DNA from 3 places in the Duganella sp. AC237 genome. Region 1 is predicted to be linked to each of the others. Evidence: predicted binding sites of a transcription regulator. Region 1 holds the regulator's gene; each other region holds the start of a gene.

The links. Region 1 encodes LexA, which represses DNA repair genes until DNA is damaged. Its sites were predicted from a motif close to ACTGTATNNNNATACAGT; they were not measured.
Region 2: a site for LexA is predicted at 2,575-2,592, ahead of AC0IYS_RS22100 (PA0069 family radical SAM protein). Genes of this name have one in related genera too.
Region 3: a site for LexA is predicted at 1,940-1,957, ahead of AC0IYS_RS13670 (putative DNA modification/repair radical SAM protein). Genes of this name have one in related genera too.

Annotation. Positions count from the first base shown of each region.
Region 1 is NZ_CEEDEW010000003.1:5,229,830-5,237,939, reverse strand. It holds gene AC0IYS_RS23210 (SPOR domain-containing protein) at 1-126, shown strand, start outside; gene AC0IYS_RS23205 (CvpA family protein) at 142-630, shown strand; gene purF (amidophosphoribosyltransferase) at 705-2,231, shown strand; gene AC0IYS_RS23195 (cystathionine gamma-synthase family protein) at 2,288-3,532, shown strand; partial or broken gene AC0IYS_RS23190 (IS4 family transposase) at 3,658-4,985, opposite strand; gene lexA (transcriptional repressor LexA) at 5,094-5,732, opposite strand; gene AC0IYS_RS23180 (DUF5695 domain-containing protein) at 5,850-8,110, opposite strand, start outside.
Region 2 is NZ_CEEDEW010000003.1:4,963,813-4,971,922, reverse strand. It holds gene AC0IYS_RS22110 (Hsp70 family protein) at 1-1,785, opposite strand, end outside; gene AC0IYS_RS22105 (DUF2760 domain-containing protein) at 1,782-2,378, opposite strand; gene AC0IYS_RS22100 (PA0069 family radical SAM protein) at 2,641-3,795, shown strand; gene AC0IYS_RS22095 (gamma-glutamylcyclotransferase) at 3,787-4,413, opposite strand; gene AC0IYS_RS22090 (LysR family transcriptional regulator) at 4,526-5,440, opposite strand; gene AC0IYS_RS22085 (fumarylacetoacetate hydrolase family protein) at 5,565-6,590, shown strand; gene maiA (maleylacetoacetate isomerase) at 6,587-7,234, shown strand; gene AC0IYS_RS22075 (ABC transporter permease) at 7,261-8,110, opposite strand, start outside.
Region 3 is NZ_CEEDEW010000003.1:2,994,999-3,003,108, reverse strand. It holds gene AC0IYS_RS13675 (UdgX family uracil-DNA binding protein) at 1-694, opposite strand, end outside; gene AC0IYS_RS13670 (putative DNA modification/repair radical SAM protein) at 691-1,920, opposite strand; gene hisC (histidinol-phosphate transaminase) at 2,152-3,210, opposite strand; gene AC0IYS_RS13660 (cystathionine beta-lyase) at 3,207-4,376, opposite strand; gene rimO (30S ribosomal protein S12 methylthiotransferase RimO) at 4,441-5,850, opposite strand; gene AC0IYS_RS13650 (LacI family DNA-binding transcriptional regulator) at 5,982-7,013, shown strand; gene AC0IYS_RS13645 (TonB-dependent receptor) at 7,077-8,110, opposite strand, start outside.

The DNA of each region.
Region 1 (8,110 bases):
CAGAAAACGCCTTCCGGCGAGATCACCCGCGTGCGCGTGGGGCCGTTCACCAACAAGGAAGAGGCGGAAAAAGTGCGCGCCAAGCTGAGCGGCATGGGCCTGAGCGGCCGCCTGGAAACGGTGTGATCCAGGCCGCCTGACGTGACGATTTTCGATTATCTGGTGATCTTCGTGATGGTCACGTCGATCATCATCAGCATGCTGCGCGGGCTGGTCAAGGAAGTGCTGTCGCTGGCCGGCTGGGTGGTCGCCTTCGTGGTGGCCAACGCCTACGCCGCCGCGCTGGCCGTGATGTTGCCGGCCGTGGTGCCGGGCGAGGTGCTGCGCCTGATCCTGGCCTTCATCGCCCTGTTCATCGGCGTACGCATTTTGATGGGCCTGTTGGCGATGGCGCTGGGCGCCTTGCTCGACGCCGGCGGCCTGAGCTTGCTGGACCGCCTGCTCGGCGCCGTGTTCGGCGTCGGCCGTGGCCTTGTAATCGTGCTGACCGCCGTCATCTTGTGTGGGATGACGTCGCTCCCACAACAGGATTTCTGGAAGGAGGCGTTGCTCAGTCCGTATGCCGAGACCGGCGCCCGGCTCGTCAAGACCTTCCTTCCCGCTGCGATGGCGCAGCATGTGAACTTTTGAATTGCACCACCGGTTTTAATCTGCGTCTTTAATCTGCGTCTTTAATCTGTATTACCCAGTCCAGGAGCACCATCATGTGTGGCATCGTCGGCGTCGTTTCCCATCAACCTGTCAATCAACTGCTGTATGACGCCTTGCTGCTGTTGCAGCACCGCGGCCAGGATGCAGCGGGTATCGCGACCAATCACAGCAGCATGTTCGCCATGCACAAGGCCAACGGCCTGGTGCGTGACGTTTTCCGCACCCGCAACATGCGCACCCTGCAAGGCAACTCGGGCATCGGCCACTGCCGCTATCCGACCGCCGGCTCGTCGAGCGAGGAAGAGGCGCAACCGTTCTACGTCAACGCCCCGTTCGGCATCACCCTGGCGCACAACGGTAACCTGACCAACTGGGAGCAGCTCAAGCAAGAGATGTTCAAGAACGACCGCCGCCATATCAACACCGACTCCGATTCGGAAGTGCTGCTCAACGTGCTGGCCCACGAAATCCAGAAGGCCACCACCGGCATCTCGATCGACGCCGACACCATCTTCGACGCCGTCACCGTGCTGCACCGCCGTGTGAAGGGTGGTTACGCCGCCGTCGCGCAGATCGCCGGCGTCGGCCTGCTGGCCTTCCGCGATCCGTTCGGCATCCGTCCGCTGTGCCTGGGCATCAACGAAACCGAGCAGGGCGCCGAGTACCTGGTCGCCTCCGAATCGGTGGCGCTCGAAGGCATGGGCTTCCGCTTCCTGCGCGACGTCGCGCCGGGCGAGTGCGTCTTCGTCGATGCCGACATGCAGCTGCATAGCCGCCAGTGCGCCGACAATCCGTCGCTCAACCCGTGCGTGTTCGAATTCGTCTACCTGGCCCGTCCGGACTCGGTCATCGACGGCGCCTCGGTCTACGCCACCCGCCTGAAAATGGGCGAGTACCTGGCCGAGAAGATCAAGCGCGAATTCAAGGACGGCGAGATCGACGTCGTCATGCCGATTCCCGATTCGTCGCGTCCGGCCGCGATCCAGCTGGCGCTGGCGCTCAACGTCGAGTACCGCGAAGGCTTCATCAAGAACCGCTACATCGGCCGCACCTTCATCATGCCGGGCCAGGCCGCGCGCAAGAAATCGGTACGCCAGAAGCTGAACGCGATCGCCTCCGAATTCAAGGACAAGGTCGTGCTGCTGGTCGACGACTCCATCGTGCGCGGCACCACCAGCCGGGAGATCGTGCAGATGGCGCGCGAAGCGGGCGCGAAGAAAGTTATCTTCGCCTCGGCCGCGCCGCCGGTGATCTACCCGAACGTGTACGGCATCGACATGCCGACCCGCGACGAGCTGATCGCCTACGGCCGCACCACCGAGGAAGTTTGCCGCGAAATCACCGCCGACCACCTGGTGTACCAGGACATCGAGTCGTTGAAGCGCGCCATCTCCGACGTCAATCCGGAGCTGAAGAACTTCGAAGCGTCGTGCTTCGACGGCATCTATGTGACCGGCGACGTGTCGAAGGAATACCTCGACAAGCTGGAGTACGCGCGCCACAACCCGAAGGCCAAGACGACCCACGAGGACGCCGGCCGCTCGCAACTGAATCTGAATCTCGCGACCGCCGAAGGCTGATGTCGCGCCCGGTACGGTTCGCCGTACCGGGCTTTTTTTTTGACCATTCCAAGCATATGAACGATAAGAAACACTACGGTTTCACCACCACCATCCTGCACAACGACCGCCTGAAGGGCATCGAGCATGGCTCGCTGCACAAGCCGATCCACACCTCGGTCGCGTTCGGTTATAGCGACGCGCGCCAGCTGGCGTCCGTATTCCAGGGCAAGGAGCCGGGCTTCCGCTACGGCCGCCAGGGCAACCCGACGATCTCCGCGCTCGAGGACAAGGTCAACAAGATGGAGCAGGGCGTCGGCACCTTGTGCTTCGCCACCGGCATGGGCGCGATCGGCGCCGTGTTCCAGGCGCTGCTGCGCGCGGGCGACCATGTCGTCTCGTCGGCCTTCCTGTTCGGTAACACCAACAGCCTGTGGCAGACCACGATGGCGCAGGGCGTCGGCGTGTCGTTCGTCGACGCCACCGACGTCGCCAACGTCGAGGCCGCCATCACCGACCAGACCCGCATGGTGTTCGTCGAAACCATAGCCAACCCGCGCACGCAGGTGGCGGACCTCAAGCGCATCGGCGAGCTGTGCAAGGCGCGCGGCATCCTCTACATCGTCGACAACACGATGACCACGCCGTACCTGTTCCGGCCGAAGTCGGTCGGCGCCGGGCTGGTGGTCAACGCGCTGACCAAATCGATCGGCGGCCACGGCAACGCGCTGGGCGGCAGCCTGACCGATACCGGCGAATACGACTGGACCAGATTCCCCAATATCTACGAGAACTACAAGAAGGCAGCGCCGGTGCAATGGGGGCTGGCGCAGATCCGCGCCAAAGGGTTGCGCGACTTCGGCGCCTCGCTGGGGCCGGAGGCGGCGCACCACATCGCCGTCGGCGCCGAAACCCTGGCGCTGCGCATGGAGCGCACCAGTGCCAACGCGCTGGCGCTGGCCGAGATCCTGGAGGCGGACGAGCGCGTGGCCGCCGTCCACTATCCGGGCCTGGCATCGCACCCGCAGCACGGCATCTCGAGCGAACTGTTCCGCAAGCACGGTTCGCTGCTCAGTTTTGAATTGAAGGATGGGATCGACTGCTTCGACTTCCTGAACCGCCTCAAGCTGGCGATTCCGGCGTCGAACCTGGGCGACACGCGCACCTTGGTGATTCCGGTCGCGCACACGATTTTCTACGAGATGGGTGCCGAGCGCCGCGCCTCGATGGGCATCGCCGAATCGTTGATACGCGTCTCGGTCGGCATCGAAGACACCGACGACCTGCTCGACGACTTCGCCTGCGCCCTGGAAGGCTGCTAAACAACTCCAGGGTCAGGTCCACCATTTCTACACGAGCCCAGCCTTATTGCCAAAACAAGGCCCCGTGGCCGCACGTACGGCCGAGAGCGTGTAGAAATGGTGGACCTGACCCTAATGCCGCTAAGTTAAGCTTTTTTAGTTAGTCGTTTCTCTGGATATCGCTGCGCCACCGCTTTAACGACCCGGTCGAATTTCCGGCCGGGTCGCTGCGCCTTCAGGTCGAGTACCAGCCTATCGCGCAGGCGTTTGAGTCTGGCCGGAATGGTTCCCGGCGAGGTTGCTCGCCCGATCGTCATCAGTTCGTTCTGAATGGTGGTCAGGGCGAGGAGGAAACTGATCGAGGTGGGCGCGCATTTGGCCTCCAATGCCGCCTTGGCCATTTCAATGCGAATCAAGTTGTAGGCGATCATCGCACCCCAGATCTCTTGCTCGGTGCCTTCGACGCTCATGCTGCGTAAGGTCAGCGCCGATCCCAGCATGGACTGTTTCAATTCCCTGTAGCTGGTCTCGATGCGCCAGCGACGCTGATAACAGGCAGCCAAGTCAGCACGTTTGATCATTTTGCGATCTGTCAGCGAAGTGAGCAGGTGGCGCGGTTTGCCGCCGTCGCCGTCGTCCACCTTCACCGCTCGTGCGCGCCACGTTTTGGGCAACGTGGGGTCGCCTTTCTGGCCTGCGCCGAGATCGCCATTTCCACCAATGCGTCTTCGTCGGTGCCTTCCACGATGGTCCATTTGGTATTGGTTTTCGCCGGAATGAGGAAGTGGCGGTTGTTGCCGTCCGTGGTTAAATTGGACAACAACTGCGCCGAGAAGAAGCCGCGATCGAACACCGTGAGCGAGTCGTCGGGCACGCTGGCGAGCAGGTCATGGGCGTGCGTCATCTCGCTGACGCTGTAGCGGCCAAAGCGGGCGTCGCGGATGAGCTGGGTATCGGCCATCATCAAGGTGACGGCCCGCGTTTGCGGATAGCTGGCCACCTTGTCGTTGGGATAATTCTGCGCGCCAAAATGCTCGCGGTTGGCCGCGCTGTCGGCCAGGCGCAGCGTCGTGCCATCCATGGCCAGCAGGTGCAATCCCTTGAATAAATAATGCGCTTGGTCGTGGCCTATCCACTGCTGGGCCGATTTCTCGAATAGCCATTTGAGTGGCTCGGCCCCAACGCGCTGGCGCGCCTGCGTCGTGGCGCTGGAGGTGATGCAGCGATCAGCCAGTTCCGGCAGCGCCAAGTCGAGGCTGTCGACGATGTCCTTGACCGATAAATGCCGGTATAAAGCCAACGAAATGACGAGCCAAACGACCTGCTGCGCCGGCAGACGCCGTGACCGGATACTGGCCTTGTCAGTGGCGGCCAGCGCCCCTTCAATCCATTCGTAAGGTAAATGCGCGCCTAGCCGCCTCCAGTCGGGCGGGCTTGGAAGGTCTATAGCGAGGGAAATGGCATCTGATAGCATCGTGCCGGCAAGTTAACACTTTCGGCCGTCGTTTACAAGAAAAATGCCGCTAAGAGCTTAACTTAGCGGCATTAGGACCTGACCCCGGAATGAGAGCCTGGGTTGGGCTTAGTGCCAGCTGCGCATCAGGCCGACCGCCAGGCCTTCCAGCGCGAACTCGTCCGCCTCCGGGTCGACCTTGATGATCTTGAAGTCCGGGTTCTCCGGCAGCAGCTCGACCAGGGTGCCGGTCTTGCGGTAGCGCTTGACCGTGACGTCGTTGCCGATCCGCGCGACGACGATCTGGCCGTTCTTGGCGCTGTCGACCTTCTTTACCGCCAGCAGGTCGCCGTCCATGATGCCGGCGTCGCGCATCGATTCGCCGCGCACCTTGAGCAGGTAGTCCGGCTTGGACGAGAACATCGCCGGGTCGACGCTGTAGCTCGTCTCCAGGTTTTCCTGCGCCAGGATCGGCGAGCCGGCGGCCACGCGGCCGATCAGCGGCAACGACATCATCAGCGACACCGGCACCTTCGGCGTGGCCGGTTCGGCGTGCACGCCCAGCAGACGGATGCCGCGCGAGGTGCCGGCGGCGATTTCGATGGCGCCCTTGCGCGCCAGCGCCTGCAGATGCTCCTCGGCCGCGTTGGCGGATTTGAAGCCCAGTTCGTTGGCGATCTCGGCGCGCGTCGGCGGGAAGCCGGTGTTTTCGATGGCATCCTTGATCAGATTGAGAATTTGTTCCTGACGTGCGGTGAGCTTGATCATGAGTGCAGTTGGGCCTGTGTATATAGACAGTCTGTATTTTTGTACAGTATGGCCCGCAATGCAAGGAAATTTGTTGTGTTCAGCGAAATAAAATGAAAAAAGTTCGTTCAACCACCTTCATCGTGGCTTCAACAGCACGCGCGTGGTCGCCGCCGTCAGCGGAATCTTGTAGCCATCGCGCTCGGCAACTAGGCCCTGCGGCTTGAATCTGCCCCCCGGACTCTCGACCAGCAGACGGGCCGCCGGCGTCGCAGCGGTGGCGGCTGCGAGCTCGATCGTGATCGCGCCGCTCTTCGGATCGTAGGTGGCGCTGTCGATCTTGCCCGCCTCCAGGGTGATCCAGGCACGCGCCGGCGCCACGAACAGGCGCGTGCGTGCGCTGTCCTTGGGCACGATCTGGACCGTGCCATTATTAGCCACTTTCATGTTGCCGCCAAAGCTGAGCCACCCGAAGGTCGGGTCGTTCAACACATAAGTGGCGGTCGCGTACGCGTGGCCGTAGAAGCCCATGCCGTAGTCGCCGCTGTAGGCGTCCCAGCGCATCATGTCCGGCCAGGCGTGGAAGGCGGCCGACGAGAAACCGTCGCGGTCGATATTGGTGATGCCGCCCAGCAGCCCGCCGTAGGCCACGCGCAGCAAGTGCAGGTCGCTCGGGTTGGCCCGGTAGGCGTCGAACAGCGGCACCGCGTTCAAGGTCGAGCCGTAATGGTGGATCTGGCGCTCGATGCGCGCGGTCTTGCCGCCATATAAGAAATCCCAATAGCGGCGGGCGTTGCCGTTGTAGCCCCAGCTCGGGATCGCCGGGTCGTAGCCCAGGATCACTTCGCGCGTGATGTCGGCCTGCTTGGTGTAGCCGAAGTGGCGCATCCACGCGTAGACCTCGGCCTGGCCGGTCGAGTCCCACGCCATCTCGCTGCCGAACGGGTAGGCAAGGGTGCGCCAGTGGTCGGCGCGCCGCTTCATCATCGCTTCCATGTCGGCCGCCTCGGCCGTCATGCCTTCGCGCTGCAGGTCTTTCAGGATGTCGAGGAAGACGTCGCCCTCCATCAGCCCGAACTGCGCGTACTCGGGCGCGTCGCGCACCATCGCCACCGTGGTCTGGTAGGCGCGCTGCAAGTACCAGCGCCAGTCGTGCGCGGTGACCAGGCCGGCGTGGTTGCGCGCCAGCCGGTACAGCACCCAGTGGCCGATGGCGACGTGCGGATAGTTATAAGCGCGGCCCAGGTCGTCCGCGTCCTTCTTCGGCCATGAGGTCCAGGTGCTCCAGTCCGCTTTCTGGTTGTAGTAGCCGGGGAAGGCTTTCGGGTCGTAGTAGAACAGGCTCTTGCGCACGGCGCCGGCCTGCGGGCCGTCGGCCACCTGCAACTTGCCGACCACCGTCTCGTTGACCAGCCGTTCAAGCTTGGCCACTTCGGCCGCGTCCGGGTTGTCGAGCTGCTTGCTCATGGCCGCCACCCAGCTGCCGCCGCCGCCTTCGTCGCTCATGCCCGAGATCCACACGCGCGGATCGTCGGTGACGATGCGCTTGGCGTCGCGGTCGTAGGTGAGGATGGCAGGCGCGCGGTTGAACGGATCTGTCTTGTCGTCGAACCATTGCTGGGTGGTGGAGAACTTGCCGAGGTCGGCCACCGTCTGCTCCAGCGGCTTGGTGACGAAGTAGCTGACCGTCTGCACGCTGCCGTCGGCGTAGGCGATCGACAGGCGCGCCGGTCCCAAGCCGTTGCCGCGCACCGTGTAGCGCGCCCAGCCTTTGGCGCTCGACTTGACCGGCGCGACGGCCAGCGCGTTCTCGGGCGAACTGGTGATGCCGACGACTTTTTGCGGACTGTTGAGGAACAAGGTCGCCTCCAGATCGGTCGGCACCACGTAGCCGGGGATGCCGACGGCGACCGGGCGCTTTTGCGCGATCAGGGCGGCTTCGATGGCGCGGATCGACGGCGCCGTGGCGAAGCGCACGCCGATGTCGCGCCGCGCGCCCGCTTCCAAAGTGATGCTGGTCGGCGTGTTCCACTGTTCGCCGGCGTTCTTCCATTCGTTCTCGGCGTAGGCCTTGCTGGCGACGGTCCAGTCGTAGAAGCCTTCTGAGGTTTGCGCGCGCGGGCTGCGGTCGGTCAGCGGACGCCATGCTTCCAGCGGCGTGCGCCCGTCCGGCGTGACGATCAGCGCCGGGCCCTGGCCGTTGAGGCGCGTCACCTGCACATAGCCGGCGTCGCGGCCTATATAAGGGTCGGCGAAACTGGCGCTGGCGTGGGCCTGCTCCAGGTTGCGGTCGGTGATGATGTTGTCGAACACCATCGGCATGCCGAGGCCGCCGATTTCCACCGGCGCGTTCGACTTGTTAATCAACGTGAACCGCAGCACCAGCGTGCCGCCCTCGT
Region 2 (8,110 bases), 270 kb from region 1:
CAATTCGAGCGTGCCCGATTCGGTCGCCATCGCGTGCAGGCGCACCTGCACCACATCGCCGGCCTGACGGCCTTCCGGCGAGAGCGTGGCCTGGATCTCGTTCAACTCGATCAGTTCCTCCGGACCCCAGAAGTCCAGCAGGTCGCCGATCTGGTCTTGCCGGCGCACGGAGGAGCCGAAGAAGCGGAACTGCACCGGCTCGCCGACGACCAGGCCAAACTCCTGGTTCGGCAGTTCGATCTCGCTGCCTTCCTCCATGCCGAACGGCGCCACGCACAGCGCCTGGATCGGCGGTTCCATGCCGGGGATGGCCGGCATCGAGGACTCGATCGCCACGTAGTAGGCGCGCGCCGTGCCGCCGCGAATCCGCACGCCGCTGCCCCTGCGCACATAGCTGTAATAAGCCGCGCCGCGCGCGACCGCCAGATCCAGGTCGGCGCCGCCCAGCATGCGGGCCGGCTCCGCGCCTTCCATATACAGCCAGTCATTGAGCGTGCCCATGACGCGTTGCGCCAACAGCTCGGACTTGAACACGCCGCCGTTGAACAGCACCGCCGTCGGATGCAGGAAGGTGGCGTCGGCACTGTGCTTGCCGGCGTAGCCTTCCAGTTCGCTGGTGGCGCCGACCTGGCGTGCCAGGAACGCGGCGAGGTGTCGGGTGATGCCCGCGTCCTGCGCATACGGCAGGCCAAGCTGGGTCAGGCCCGCGCGCGTGCGCACGGCGGGACGTGCCGCCGCGTCCACCGCCGGGAAGAAGCCGTCGAGAATAAAGGTGGTCACCTCGTCACGTGTCAGCTCGGTGCGGATCGAGCCGCCGATCAGTTTCGAGCCACGGCTCGGCACCACGATAGGCCAGGTGTCGACGGTCGCATCGGCCAGCAGCTTTTCCTTGGCCGTGCGGCAGCCGTAGGTCAGCGCGCGCATTTGCCAGGCGTCGAGCTGGGTGCCGTTGGCGGCCAGCTTGCGCGCCACCAGATGGGCCAGCGCCAAATCCATATTGTCGCCGCCGAGCAGAATGTGATCGCCCACCGCGATGCGGTGCGGCTCCAGGATGCCGTCGCGTTCCAGCACGGCGATCAGCGAAAAGTCGCTGGTGCCGCCGCCGACGTCCACCACCAGGATGATGTCGCCCGGTTTGACCTCTTTGCGCCAGCGGCCTTCGCTGCCCTGGATCCAGCTATACAGGGCCGCCTGCGGCTCCTCCAGCAAGGTCAGATTGGTGTAGCCTGCCGCGCGGGCCGCGTCGGCCGTCAGTTCGCGCGCGCCCGGGTCGAAGGAGGCGGGAATCGTCACCGTCACGGCCTGTTCGCCGAACGGCGCCTCCGGGTGCGCCTGCTCCCACGCCTGGCGCAGGTGCGACAGGTAGCGGGTCGACGCCTCCAGTGGCGAGACGCGCGTGACTTCTTCCGGCGCGTCGTTCGGCAACAGGGCGCTGCGGCGGTCCACGCCCGGGTGGCTCAACCAGCTCTTGGCGCTGGAGACCAGGCGGATCGGCGTGGTGGCGCCACGGCTGCGCGCCATCTCGCCGGCCACGCCGGTTTGTTCTGCCGCCGACTGCTGCCATGGCAGGCTCAAATCGCCCGGCGCCAGTTCGTTGGCGTGCGGCAAATACAGGAAGGACGGCAGCAGCGCCAGGTCTTCCACCGTGCCTGGTGCGGTCAGTTGCGGAATCGCCAGCACGCCGTGCTGGGTTTTTTCGCCGTCGCTGGTGGTCAGGTCGACATAGGACAGCGCGCTGTGGGTGGTGCCAAGGTCGATGCCGATGGCGTAGCGTGGGTCGCTCATAATTCCACCTCCGCCGGTGCCAGGATGGCCGCGTCGTGCGCTTCGGCCAGTTTCGGCAGGCGCACGTTCGACGCGCGCCAGCCGCGATGGCTCAAGGCGCCACGGAACGGCGCCTTGCCGACCACGTTGCCGGTCAGGCGCACGGCGCTGGCGTCGAAGCCTTCCTCCAGCACCACGCGGCTGCCTTCGGCCTCGCTGCGCACCGCTTCGATGGTGAAGTGCTCGCGCAGCACCTTGCCGCAGCCTTCGTGCACCACGCGCGCGGCGGCGCCGATGTCGGCGTCCGAGTAGGCGCTCAGGTTCTCCTGGGTGAAGTCGATCAGGCGCGCTTCGCGCTGGAACAGGCCAAGCAGCTGAAGCGCGGCGTCCGGCGTGGCGACGCGCAGCGTGACCGGGGCCGGGGCAGGCACGGGAGCCGGCGCGGGGACGGGAGCAGGTGCGGAAACCGGCGCGGCGGACGGCTGCGGCTCGCCGGCGGCGATGCGCGCCAGGCGGGCGGCGTACTCGGCGTCGGACAGCGCGCGGAAGAAGGCGCCGATGGCGATCGATATCCGGCTAAAAAAAGACGGCAACGGTTGAGTCGAATTGTTCATGTTTAGCTCGCGTAGAGTGAGCCGGGCCGCTGCCTGGGGCGGCAGCCTGGCGGAATGTGGGGTGGGGGCGCGCGTGGCGCGGGGAAAGTCTTCCCCCGGAAGCCCCGCATGATACCAGTTCGGGCGCGGGCGCCAAAGGCGCGAGGGCCGCACCGTTGATTTTTCGCTTGATATGGCCATTTGGAGCGCTTAGAATACTGGATATATATACAGTATTGGCGCAGTAGTGGCGATCCCCGCCCGGCGCTCGGCCCCAGCGATCATGAACCACGACGAAAACAACCAAGAGCACGTGATGCTGCCGCCGCCTTCGCTGAAGGCGCAAAAGGGCCGTGGCGCGGTATCGAACCTGCAGGGGCGCTTCGAGGTCAACGCGCGCGAAGCCTATGACGACGGCTGGGAGCGCGAGGAAGAGGAGGCGTCGCCGTGGAAAACCCAGGTCACCGACGAATATTGTAAATCGATTTTGAGCCGGAACGCCTCGCCGGACCTGCCGTTCAGCGTCTCGCTGAACCCGTATCGCGGCTGCGAGCACGGCTGTATTTACTGTTTCGCCCGTCCCACGCACAGTTATCTCGGCCTGTCGCCCGGCATGGACTTCGAGAGCAAGATTTTCGCCAAGGTCAACGCGCCGGAAATGCTGCGGCGCGAGCTGGCCAAGGCCGGCTACGAGCCCGAATCGATCGCGCTTGGCGTCAATACGGACGCCTACCAGCCCTGCGAGCGCGAGCGCAAGCTCACGCGCCGCGTGCTGGAAGTGCTGCAGGAATGCCAGCACCCGGTTGGCCTGATCACCAAATCATCGCTGATCGAGCGGGATATCGATATCCTCTCGGCGATGGCGGCCAAGCGGCAGGCCGGCGTCGCCATCACGCTCACAACCCTGGACCCGGCCATCTCGCGCACGCTTGAACCGCGCGCGGCGGCCCCGGCGCGCCGGCTGCGCACGATCCGCACCTTGACCGACGCCGGCATTCCGGTGGCCGTCAGCGTCGCGCCCATCATTCCGTTCGTCACCGAGCCGGATATCGAGCGCCTGCTGGAAGCGGTCAAGGAAGCCGGCGCCGTTACCGCGCACTACACGGTGCTGCGGCTGCCGTGGGAGGTGGCGCCGCTGTTCCAGCAATGGCTGCAGGCGCACTTCCCGGAGCGGGCGCAGCGCGTGATGAACCGCGTGCGTGAGATGCGCGGCGGCAAAGACTACGACAGCACGTTTGGCTCCCGCATGAAAGGCGAGGGCGTGTGGGCGGAATTGATACGGCAACGCTTCAAGATCGCCACCGAGCGCCTCGGGCTGTCGGGCAAGGGCAGCCGCTTTCACAGCATGGACGCGTCGCAGTTCACCCGTCCGCTGGTGGTGCCGCCGTTGGGCGCGCGCGCCAAGCCGGCCAGTGAGGGCCAGTTGGATTTATTCTGACGGAACCGTAGGAGGAGGGGCGTTCAACGCGGCCAGGTGCCGTTCGATCTCGAAGACATGCTGATCGTGGCGGCCCAGTTCGCGCAGGGCATGCGCCAGGTGATTGAGGTAGTCGCTGTTCGGGCCGCTGGGGCCGATGGAGCGCGCGATGTGGCGCGCGATCTCCTGTTCGGACGCCTCGCCCAGGAAGGCCGTGTTGTCCGGCGTGGCAATGTAGACCAGGCCAACGACGCTGTCACTGTCACTGTCACTGCCGCTGTTACTACCGCTGTCGCCATCATCGAACGATATGGTCGTCGCCAGCCGCAAGTAGCCGTTCTTCTCGCGGTGGTCCAGGTGGGCGAACACTTCCGGCGTGACCAGGTAAGCCATGCCATGGCAAATGGCGCCCGCTTGCTCGATGATGGTGACCACGCGGCCCGGCGCTTCCGGGGTGCCGCGATGGTCATGCGAGCCTTGCCAAAAGCGGCGGGTCCAGTTGGTAATGCTGGCCGGACGGCGTTGCAGGTAGGGGAAGTCGGCCTTGTAGATCAGCGAGCCGTAGCCGAACAGCCAAACGCTGTGGTGGCCGTCAAACTGATCCATCATCTGGTTGATGGCGATGGTGTCTGCTGTCATGATCGATGCTGGTTTAGCGCCCGGCGGCTTCATTTTCGATATGCAAAATATTCATATACCGAAGCATACACACGCCGCATAGCGGGCGGTAGTGGGGAAAATGTAAGTTATCTTAAGCGAGCGGAACGTTCCACTCGTGCGCCGCGATGTACTCCCGCAGGAAGGCGACAAAACTCTCGGCCGCCGGCGACAACGCCCGCGCGTTGCGCGTATAGACAAAAAAACGACGCGTGAGCGCGGGATCGACCAGCTGACGCATCCGCAATCCATACAACTGCACCATTTTTTCCGCGTACGGCAGGCACACGGTAATCCCCAGCCGCGCATGCACCATTGCCAGCGCTGTGGTCATGAAGGTCACCTCGTTGTAGGGGCTGAGCGACAGCTCGCGAAACGACACATGCATATCGCGCAGCAGCCGCTCGGTGAACTGCCCCTGCAAGGAAATGAAGGGGAAATCGTTGATGTCGGCCCAGGGGATGCGCTCGCGCGACTCCAGCGCATGCCCGGGCGGAAACACCACCACGAAGGGCATGTCGAACAGCGGCAGCGCTTCGATCTCGGTGTTGGCATCGCGCTCCGGGCCGATGCCGAAGTCGGCCTCGCCGCTGAACACGCGCGCCGACACCTGCTCGACCGGGCTGTCGGCCAGCCGCACCTGCACGTCCGGATAACGGGCGGAATAGGCGGCGATGGCCTCGGGCAGCAAGGTGCACGAGAGCATCTGCGGCGCGGCGATGCGCACGATCCCCTGCTTGAGCGCCTTGCGGCTGGCGATGTCGGCCATCGCGCGGTCCAGATCCTGCAGCATCTTCTCGAACAACGGCGTCAGTTCGCGTCCCACCTCCGACAATTGCGTCTTGCGCGTGGTACGCTCGACGACACGCACGCCGAGCATCTGCTCGAGCTCCTTGATCTGGCCGCTGAGCGCCGATTGCGTCAGGTTGAGGTGGTCCGCCGCCAGCGTGAAACTGCCGGTTTTGGCCAGGGCGACCAGTGCCCGCATTTGCCGCAAACTTGGATTCATGGGAAAACCTGATAAATAGCGGGAAAAATACTGTTTGTATGATATCTGAGATTCGCTTCTAATGTCGACAAACTGAACTGGAGGCAATTATGAAAATCGAACAAATTCACCACGGAGCTCAGGTATGAAGCTCGCCACATTAAAAGACGACAGCCGCGATGGTCGTCTGGTCGTGGTCAGCCGCGACCTGTCGCAATACCAGCTGGTGCCAAAAATATCGGCCACGCTGCAGCATGCGCTGGATCATTGGGACCTGGTCGCGGACCGGCTGGAGGCGGTGTACACCCTGCTCAACGCCGGCGACGCGGTCGACGCCAAACCGTTCGACCAGCAAGCCTGCCACTCGCCGCTGCCGCGCGCCTATCAGTGGGCGGATGGCTCGGCCTACATCAACCACGTTGAGCTGGTGCGCAAGGCGCGCAACGCCGAGGTGCCGGCGTCGTTCTACACCGACCCGCTGATGTACCAGGGCGGCTCGGACAGTTTTATCGGCCCGCGCGATCCGATCTACGCGCTGTCGGAGGAATGGGGCATCGACCTGGAGGCCGAGGTGGCCGTCATCACCGGCGACGTGCCGATGGGCGTGGGCGTGGCCGATGCCGGCAAGGCGATCCGGCTCGTCATGCTGGTCAACGACGTCTCGCTGCGCAACCTGATCCCCAATGAACTGGCCAAGGGCTTCGGCTTCTTCCAGTCCAAGGCGGCCAGCGCGTTCTCGCCGGTGGCCGTTACGCCGGACGAGTTGGGCCTCGACTGGACCGACAGCAAACTGCATCTGCCGCTGCTGGTCGACATCAACAGCAAGCCGTTCGGCAAGCCCAATGCGGGCGAAGACATGACCTTCAGCTTCGCCCAGCTGGTGGCCCACGCCGCCGCCACGCGGGAGCTGGCGGCCGGCACCATCATCGGCTCCGGCACCGTCTCCAACAAGCAGGGCGGCCTCCATGGGTCGAGCATCGACAACGGCGGCGTCGGATACTGCTGCCTGGCCGAAGTGCGCATGTATGAAACCATCGAGACCGGCAAGCCGCAAACGGGCTACCTCAAATTCGGCGACAGCGTGCGCATCGAGATGCGTGACGCGCAGGGCGCCAGCATCTTCGGTGCGATCGAGCAGACCGTCGCGCATTATGGGGAGCGTCGCCAATGAAGCTGTACACTTACTTCCGCAGTTCAGCCGCCTACCGGGTGCGGATCGCGCTCAATCTCAAGGGATTGGCGTACGAGGCGCAGCCTGTGCATCTGCTGCGCGACGGCGGACAGCATCTGGCCGACGCTTATCGCGCGGTCAATCCGTCCACGCTGCTGCCGACGCTGGAGGACGACGACGGCGCCGTCGTAGGCCAGTCGCTGGCGATACTGGAATATCTGGACGAGACGCGGCCGCAAACGCCCTTGCTGCCGGCCGATCCGGCGGGCCGCGCCCGCGTGCGCGCGTTGGCGTTGACGGTGGTGGCCGATACGCACCCGTTGGGGAATCTGCGTGTACTCAAGTACATCAAGGGCGAGATGGGGCTGACCGAGGAGGTCAAGCTGGCGTGGCATCGGCACTGGCTACGCAGCGGACTGGAGACGCTGGAAGCCCTGCTGGCCGGGGATGCGCGCACGGGTGTCTACTCGCACGGCGACACGCCGACGTTGGCAGATTGCTGTCTGGTGCCGCAGGTGTTCAACGCGCAGCGGTTCGAGGTCGATACGGCGCCTTTCCCGACCGTCATGCGCATCAACGCCGCCTGCGCCGCGCTACCCGCGTTTCAGCAAGCGCACCCGTCGCAGCAGCCGGACGCCGAGTAACGCATCTTCCAACGATTGGTCTAACGTCAAGCGGCGCGCAACGCATCGACAATCTTCATGCGCGCCGCGCGCAGCGCTGGCAGCACGCCGCCGATAAACCCCATCACCAGCGAAAACACCAGCGTCTTGACGACGATATCGGCCGTCAGCCTGAACCCGAACGCCAACTCGGAGAACGACTGAAAGTTCGTGGTCGAGAAAGAGATAAACTGCATCAGCGACGCGCACCCCAGCCCCAGCACGCCGCCCACCACCGCCAGCAGCATCGACTCCGCCAAAAACGCCGCGAGAATACTCCGCCGCTGAAATCCCAATGCCCTCAGCGTGCCGATTTCACCCACCCGGTTGGCGACCGACGCATACATCGTGATCGTCGCCCCGATCATCGCCCCGATCGAAAAGATCACCGACAAGATCAGCCCCAGCACGCTGATGAAGGTCGACAGCGCCTTCGACTGGTCCGCATAAAAAGTCTGCTCGCGCTTGGCATCAAGGGTCAGGCGTTGATCGCCCTCGATATCCTTCCTGAAACCGTCGAATAGCGACGCGCCGGCCAAGCGCAGCACGACCGCCGAATAGGCCACCCGCCGGAACGCCGGCATCAGCTGATCGGCGTCGCCCCATACCTCCGAATCGAAGCCGCTGTTCCCGGCGTCGAACAATCCCACGACCGTCCATTCGCGCTGGCCGAAGCGCAGCGTCTCGCCGATGCCGGCGCCGGCGAAGCGCCGGGCGATGCTGGCCCCGGCGATGATCTCGGACGCGCCGGGCCGGAACATGCGCCCGGCCGTCAGCCTCACTTGCGGCCGCAGCGCCAGTCCGCGCTCGCCGATGCCGCGGATGATGACGTTGGACGGCTTGGCAGAACCCCGCTTG
Region 3 (8,110 bases), 2.2 Mb from region 1:
GGATATGGCTGCGCAGCAGGTCGGCGTTCAGGCGCGCGGGGTTGAAGATGCTGCGGTAGTAGGTCAGCCACAGCGCCTCGCCGGCGTCCTCGATATCGGCCGCGCTGCGCATCAGCGACGGCGCCTCGTGCAGATGTTCGCCATCCCACAGCACGGCCGCCGCCGGCGTGGCGATCATCCACGTGACATTGCCCATGCGGCGGGCGAAATGCCGCGCCACCTGCGGCAGCACTTCGTGCGTGGGTTCGAACCAGGCGACGAAGCGCGGCGCGCCATCCTCTTCCTTGCGTTCGCGAAAACGTACATACGCGTGCATGTCATGCTCCTCCCGATGAACAGCCTTGACCATCCCGTGCAGCCGCGCGCCATCGGCATCGGCCGGCGAAATCACATCACGCTCGCCCAAGTGCCAGCGCCAGACCACCTTGTACAGAAAGGACCAGCGGTCGGGGGCGCTGAAGCAGGCGGCGCTGACGAGTAGCTCCATCAACTGGCGCGGCAGCCGCAGGGTGGTCGTCGTTGTCGCATTGGCGTCGGGCGCGCCGCCGGCTTCTTCCAGCGGCGCGGCGGAGAACAAATCGCCATCCTCCGGCTGCGATAACCATTCTACGAATTCGGGCGCGACGTGGCGCGCGATTAGCTCGCGTGCCGCGTCGCGCCATTCGTCGAACGACTGGACCACCCGCCGCATCATGCCGCCTGCAGCTCCGGCCACAGGTTCATCTGCTGGGGCGCGTCGGCCATGGCGCGGCGCAAATGCTCGGACGGACCGGCATCGTTGGACGGGAAGTAGTCGGCCGTGATGATGAAAGGCGAAATCTTCTTCATACTGCAGCGCAGCCGCGACAGATCGGCGTAACGGATTTGCCGCAGCCGCCGCAGATCGATCAGGCGCTGGGCGTTGCGCAAGCCGATGCCGGGGATGCGCGCGATCATGTGCGGCTCGGCGCGATTAAGGTCCATCGGAAAATGCTCGCGGTGCTCCAGTGCCCACGCCAGCTTGGGATCGATGTCGAGCGCCAGATTGCCGGTCGCCGGCAGCAGCTCTTTCACCTGGAAGCCGTAGCTGCGCAGCAGGAAATCGGCCTGGTACAACCGGTGCTCGCGCAGCATCGGCGGCGGCGCCAGCGGCACGCTTTTCGGACTTTGCGGGATCGGGCTGAAGGCCGAGTAGTACACGCGTTTGAGCTTGTAGCTGCCGTACAGCGTCTCCGCGGTCGTCAGGATCTGCTGGTCATCGCTGGCGTCGGCGCCGACGATCATTTGCGTGCTCTGCCCGGCCGGCGCGAAACGCGGCGACTTGGGCTCCTCTGCCTTTTCATCGAGCTTGCGGCGGATGGAGCCCATCGCCAGTTTGATCGTGTGGACGCTTTTTTCCGGCGCCAGCTTTTGCACGCTGTCCTGCGTCGGCAGCTCGATATTGACGCTCAAGCGGTCCGCGTAGCGGCCGGCGGCAGCGATCAGCGCCGGATCGGCGTCCGGAATCGTCTTCAGGTGTATGTAGCCGCGAAACTGGTGCACCTCGCGCAGTTCGCGCGCCACCTGCACCAGCTGCTCCATCGTGTAATCGGCCGACTGGATGATGCCGGAACTGAGAAACAGCCCGTCGATGTAATTGCGGAGATAGAAATCGGTGGTTAATTTAACCACTTCAGCCACAGTAAAGCGGGCGCGCGGCACGTTCGAGGTGCGGCGGTTGACGCAGTATTGGCAATCGTACAGGCAGTAATTGGTGAGCAGGATTTTCAGCAGCGACACGCAGCGGCCGTCCGGCGTATAGCTGTGGCAAATGCCCATGCCGGTAGTCGCGCCGAAACCGTCCTTGCCGATCGAGTTGCGCTTCGGCGCTCCGCTGCTGGCGCAAGAAGCGTCATACTTGGCCGCATCGGCCAGGATCTCCAGCTTGTCCGTCAACTCCATGCTCGCCCCGATGCTTGATACTGTATAAAAACACAGTATAGCAATGATCCAGCGCAATAGGGAATCGAGAGTGTGCGTTGTCCGACCTTTGACCCGGTATTTTGCCGGCGGCCGCAATTCCGCCACGGTTCCACGTAGGGCGGATTAGGCGGAACGCCGTAATCCGCCATCTTTGAACCGCCGACGGCGCATACATGGCGGATTACGCTACGCTAATCCGCCCCACGTGATTTAGAAAACTATCGCTGTTAACGCCTCAATCAGCGCCGCGCATTCCGCATCCGTACCGATTGAAATCCGCAGGAACTGGTCGATGCGCGGCTGTTTAAAATGCCGCACCAGGATGGCCCGCTCGCGCAGCGCCGCCGCGATGGCCGCGCCGTCGTGCCCCGGATGACGGGCGAAAATTAAGTTCGCCCGCGACGGCAGCACCTCGAAGCCCAGCTCCAGCATCCGCGCCGTCAGCCACGCGCGCGTGGCGATGATCGCTTGCGACGTCTGCTCCATATACGCCGTGTCCTCGATTGCCGCAACGGCGCCCGCCTGCGCCACCTGCCCCAGCGGATAGCAGTTAAAGCTGTTCTTCACCCGCTCCAGCCCCGCGATCAGGTCCGGATCGCCAACCGCGAAACCGACCCGCAGGCCGGCCAGCGAACGGGATTTGGACAAGGTCTGCACGACCAGCAGATTGTCGTAACGGTCCAGCAGCGCGATGGCGCTGTCGGCGCCGAAGTCCACATAGGCTTCGTCGATCACCACCACCTGGTCCGGATGCGCGGCCAGCAGCGCTTCGATCCGGTCGAGCGGCAGCGCGATGCCGGTCGGCGCGTTCGGATTGGCGATGATGATGGCGCCACACGGCTGCGCGTAATCGGCGACATCGATCTCGAACTGCGCGTTCAGCGGCACTTGGCGCGCCTCGATGCCATACAGGCTGCAATAGGTCGGATAAAAGCTGTAGCTGATGTCCGGGCAAAGCAGCGGCTTGTCGTGCTTGAGCAGCGCGTGGAAGGTATGGGCCAGTACTTCGTCCGAGCTGTTGCCGACGAAGACCTGCGCCCGCGTCAGGCCGAAGCGCCTCGCCACCGCCTCCTTGACCGCTGTGCTGGCGGGATCGGAGTACAGCCGCAGCGAATCGCCAACGGCGGCCTGCATCGCCGCCACCGCCTTTGGCGACGGCCCGTATGGGTTCTCGTTGGTGTTCAGTTTGATCAGGTTGGGCATGCGAACCTGCTCGCCCGGCGTGTACGGCGTCAGTTCGTGAACGATGTCACTCCAAAAACGGCTCACTGCATTGCTCCCATCGCGCGTTCGATATCCGCGATCAAATCGTTGACGTCTTCCAGGCCGACGTTGAAGCGCACCAGAATGCCCTGGTCGTTCCAGTCCTTGCGCATGTGCTGTATCCGGTACGGCATCACCAGGCTGTTGGCGCCTCCCCAGCTGTAACCGATCTTGAACAGTTCCAGCGCATCGACGAAGCGGTCGGTCTGTTCTTCGGTGAAGCGCGAATCGAACAGCACCGAGAACAAGCCGCCCGCGCCGCTGAAATCGCGCTTCCAGATGTCGTGGCCCGGACAATCGGCAAAGGCCGGATGCAGCACCCTGGTGATCTCGGGACGGGCTTGCAGCCACGACGCCAGCTTGCGGGCGGCGGCGTCGTGCGCGTCGAAGCGCAGTCGCATCGTCGGCAGGCCGCGCAGCACCAGATAGGCGTCGTCCGCGCCGACGCCCATGCCGAGCCGCATGTGCGCCATGCTCAGTCGCTCATTGAGCGCGGCGTCGCGCGTGATCACGGCGCCCATCAGCACATCCGAGCCGCCGGACTGGTACTTGGTCAGCGCCTGCATGATGATGTCGACGCCCAGATCGAAACCGCGCAGCGCCAGGCCGGCCGACCAGGTGTTATCCAGCGCGACCAGCACGCCGCGCGCGTGCGCCGCCGCGCAAATGGCGGGCAGGTCCGGGACCTCCATCGACACCGATCCCGGCGCCTCGGTCCAGATCAGCTTTGTGTTGGGCTGGATCAGCGCGGCGATGCCGGCGCCGATCAACGGATCGTAGTAGCGCGCGGTGATGCCGAAATCGGCCGACAGCCAGCGCCCCAGTTCCCGATTCGGGTTGTAGACGTTATCGGGCAGCAGCACGTCGTCGCCGGCCTTGAGCAGCGCGAAATCGACCATCGCGATGGCAGCCAGGCCGCTCGGCGCCAGCAGGCAGTGCTTGCCGTCTTCGATTTCTGCCAGCCGCCCCTCCAGGGTGAAGGTGGTCGGGGTGCCATGCAGGCCGTAGGTATAGGCGTTCTTCTCTTTCCAGTCGCCCGAGCGCATGGCCGCGACGTTCTTGAACAGTACCGTCGACGCGTGGTGGATCGCGCTGGGGAAGGCGGCGAAACCTTCCGGCGCCTGGTAGTCGGAATGGATCAGTGCCGTTTGCGGGGATTTTTTAATCGTCATGTCCTAAACACATTAAGCCAGGTGAAAAAAAAGGCGGACCACAGCGGGTCCGCCTTCATGCTGATTACTGCGCCTCGCCCCACAGGTCGTGGGCGTCGGAGGTGGTGATCTTGACGTCGATGAACTGGCCGACGACCAGCTTCTTGTGCGGCTCGTACGGCGGTTTGACATACACAACGCCGTCGATTTCCGGCGCATCGGCGCTGGAGCGGCCGACGCCGCCGCTGCGGTTGACTTCATCGATCAGCACGCGCACGGTCTTGCCGACCTTGGCCTTCAGGCGGTTCTTCGAAATCTCTTCCTGCAGCAACATCACGCGGCCGCGACGCTCTTCGCGCAGTTCTTCCGGAACCGGATTGGCCAGCTCATTGGCGGTCGCGCCTTCGACCGGCGAGTAGGCGAAGCAACCCAGGCGGTCGATCTGCGCTTCTTTCAGGAAGTCCAGCAGGTACTCGAATTCGGCGTCGGTCTCGCCCGGGAAGCCGGCGATGAAGGTCGAGCGGATCGTCAGGTCCGGATTCATCTTGCGCCATGCCTGGATGCGGTCGAGGTTTTTTTCGCCGCTGGCCGGGCGCTTCATGCGCTTCAACACGTCCGGATGCGCGTGCTGCATCGGGATGTCCAGGTAAGGCAGAATATGGCCGTCGCCCATCATCGGGATGATTTGGTCGACGTGCGGATACGGATAGACGTAGTGCAGACGCACCCAGGCGCCGTAGGACTTGGCCAGCTCGCCCAGCGCCTCGGTCAGTTGCGTCATGTGCGTTTTGATCGGACGGCCGTTCCAGAAGCCGGTGCGGAACTTGACGTCGACGCCGTAGGCGGACGTGTCCTGCGAGATCACCAGCAGTTCCTTCACGCCCGACTTGAACAGGTTTTCCGCCTCCAGCATCAGGTCCGCGATGGGACGCGACACCAGGTCGCCGCGCATCGACGGGATGATGCAAAAGCTGCAGCGGTGGTTACAGCCTTCCGAGATTTTCAGGTAGGCGTAGTGCTTCGGCGTCAGCTTGATGCCCTGCGCCGGCACCAGGTCGATGAACGGCTCGTGCGGTTTCGGCAGGTGGAAGTGGACCGAGTCCATCACCTCGGCCAGCGCGTGCGGGCCGGTCACGGCCAGCACCTTCGGGTGCACCTTCATGATGATGTCGTCGCCGGCGGCGTCTTTTTTCGCGCCCAGGCAGCCGGTCACGATCACCCGGCCGTTTTCGGCCAGCGCTTCGCCGATCGCGTCGAGCGATTCCTGCACGGCGGCGTCGATGAAGCCGCAGGTGTTGACGATCACCAGATCGGCGCCATCATACGACTTGGCCGTCTCGTAGCCTTCGGCGCGCAGCTGGGTGAGGATCTGTTCGGAGTCGACCAGCGCCTTGGGGCAGCCGAGCGAGACGAAGCCGACCTTCGGTGCGGCACCCGTCACGGAGGTGCTGGCGGCGGCGGGCTTGGTGATACGGGAGAGTGGTTGCGATTGCATGATAGGTTGCCTGGGGTTGCGAAATACGCCATGAAAATTACGAGCAATCGACGATTATACCCTATTCTCATAGGGAGATCATGCTAGGATAGCGCTTCACCAATATAGATTCACCAAGCTCGGGAGAACACGTGGCAACGCTGAAAGACGTCGCAATGCTGGCCGGTGTGGGCATGTCGACGGCATCGCGCGCCATCTCGGGCGCCGGCCCCGTGTCCGCCGAGTCGATGAAAAAGGTCCAGGCGGCCATCGAGCAGCTCAACTTCCGCCCTTCCTCGATCGGCCGCTCGCTGTCGGCCCAGTCGCTCGGCATCATCGGCATCTACGTGCCGTCGTTCTTCGGCGCGTACTACGGTACCATCCTCAAACAAACCGACATCGAACTGCGCGCCGTGCGCCGCCACGTGGTGGTGGCCACCGGCTGCGGCGACGGCACGCCGCGCGACGAGGCGATCGAAGCGGTCAAATTCCTGATCGGGCGCGATTGCGACGGCATCGTCGTGCTGGGCCACGACCTGCACGACGAGGACATGCTGGCGCTGCGCAAAATGCATCCCAAGCTGGCCTTCCTCAATCGCCACAGCGCGCAGCTGGAGGAAGCCTCGTTCTGCCCCGACCACCGCCACGGCGGCGCGCTGGCGGCGCAAACCCTGCTCGAAGCGGGACACCGCCGACTGGCCGTCATCTCCGGCCCGGCCGGGACCTCGGACAACCAGGCGCGCATGGAAGGCTTCTTCGAGGAGCTGGAGCGCCAAGGCATCGGGCGCTTCGCCGTGCAGCTGATCGAATCGGACTTCTCCCGTGAAGGCGGTTTCAGCGCCACGCGCCGCCTGATCGAAGCGCGCAACGCGGGCGAGGAAGGCCATCGGTTCACCGGCCTGTTTTGCGCCAACGATGAAATGGCGGTCGGCGCGATGGCGGCCTTCCACCGCGCCGGCGTCAACGTCCCGGACGAGGTGTCCGTCGTCGGCTACGATGACGATTACTCCGCCGAATACTCGTCCCCGGGCCTGACGTCGGTGCACATACCGATGCAGCAGCTGACCCAGAACGCCGTGCGCTGGCTGCTCAATCAATGCTATGGCACCGAGCATGCCATCGCGCGCGATTTTCCGGTCACGGTGTCGAAGCGCGGCTCGGTCGCGCAGCTTTCGCGGTCATAAAAAAAGGCCGGCATCGCTGCCGGCCCAAGACCACGGAGACTCCCCTGTGTCAGGTGCGCTGCGTTAAAACTTCATCGACACCCGCGCGCCTATCGTGCGCGGATTGTTGTAGTAGGCCGCCCAGATTTGCTGGGTGGGCTGGCACGGCGCGCCGACCTGGGTGCAGACCTCCACCGCGTCGTATTTGACTTCCTTGTCGGTGGCGTTGTTGACGAACAGCTCGGCCGTGTAAGCCTTGTTGCGCGGTTCGAAGCGCAAGCTCAAATCCAGCGTGGTGTAGGCCTGCTGCTGCTTGACGCCAGGATGGCCCGGAACATCGTTGTTGAAGGCGCCGGAACCGACGAACGACTCGGTCTCGTAATGGGCCGACACGCGCGGCGTCAGCCGTCCCTTCCCGATGTCGAAATCGCGCTCGTACATCAGCGTGGTGGCGAAGGTCGGGGCGTGTTTCAGCACACTGCCGCCGACGTTGACGGTGGGCGCGGTGGTGCCGCAGGACTGGCCGTTGGCGCGCGCGGCGTCGACGTCGCACGACAGGAAGTCGTCGTAGCGCGCCTTGAGCCAGGTGGCGTTGCCGCTGAAACGATCGACGCTGGTCGGACGGAAGTTCCACTCCGCCTCGATGCCTTTGACCGACGCCCCGGCCGCGTTGAAGTTCTGCAGCGTGTTGTTGACCACCTGCGATTCCAGCTTGTCCTTGTAGGTCATCCAGAACGCGTCGAGATTGAGCGTCAGCTTGCGGTCGAACAGGTCGGACTTGAAGCCGATCTCGTAGCTGGTCAGTTTTTCCGGCTTGGTCGTGGCGCCGCCGTCGCCGATGGCCGGCGAGTGGAAACCGGTCGTCACAGACGCGAAGGTCAGGATGTCCTTGGTGACCTTGTATTCCACGCGGCCCAGCCACGTCGCCTGGCCGTACGCCAGGTCGGCCGTGTTGTCGCCGTAGGTGTTGCCGCAAGTGGCCTGGTTGACCACCCCGCCCGGCCCTATGTTGTGGGTGTTGATGGTGCCCGTGCCCGGCGTGACCAGCTGCGCGATCTGGCCCGGCGTCAGGTTGACGGTGCCGCGCGGTGGATTGTCCGGCCAGTTCGGGCAGGCCC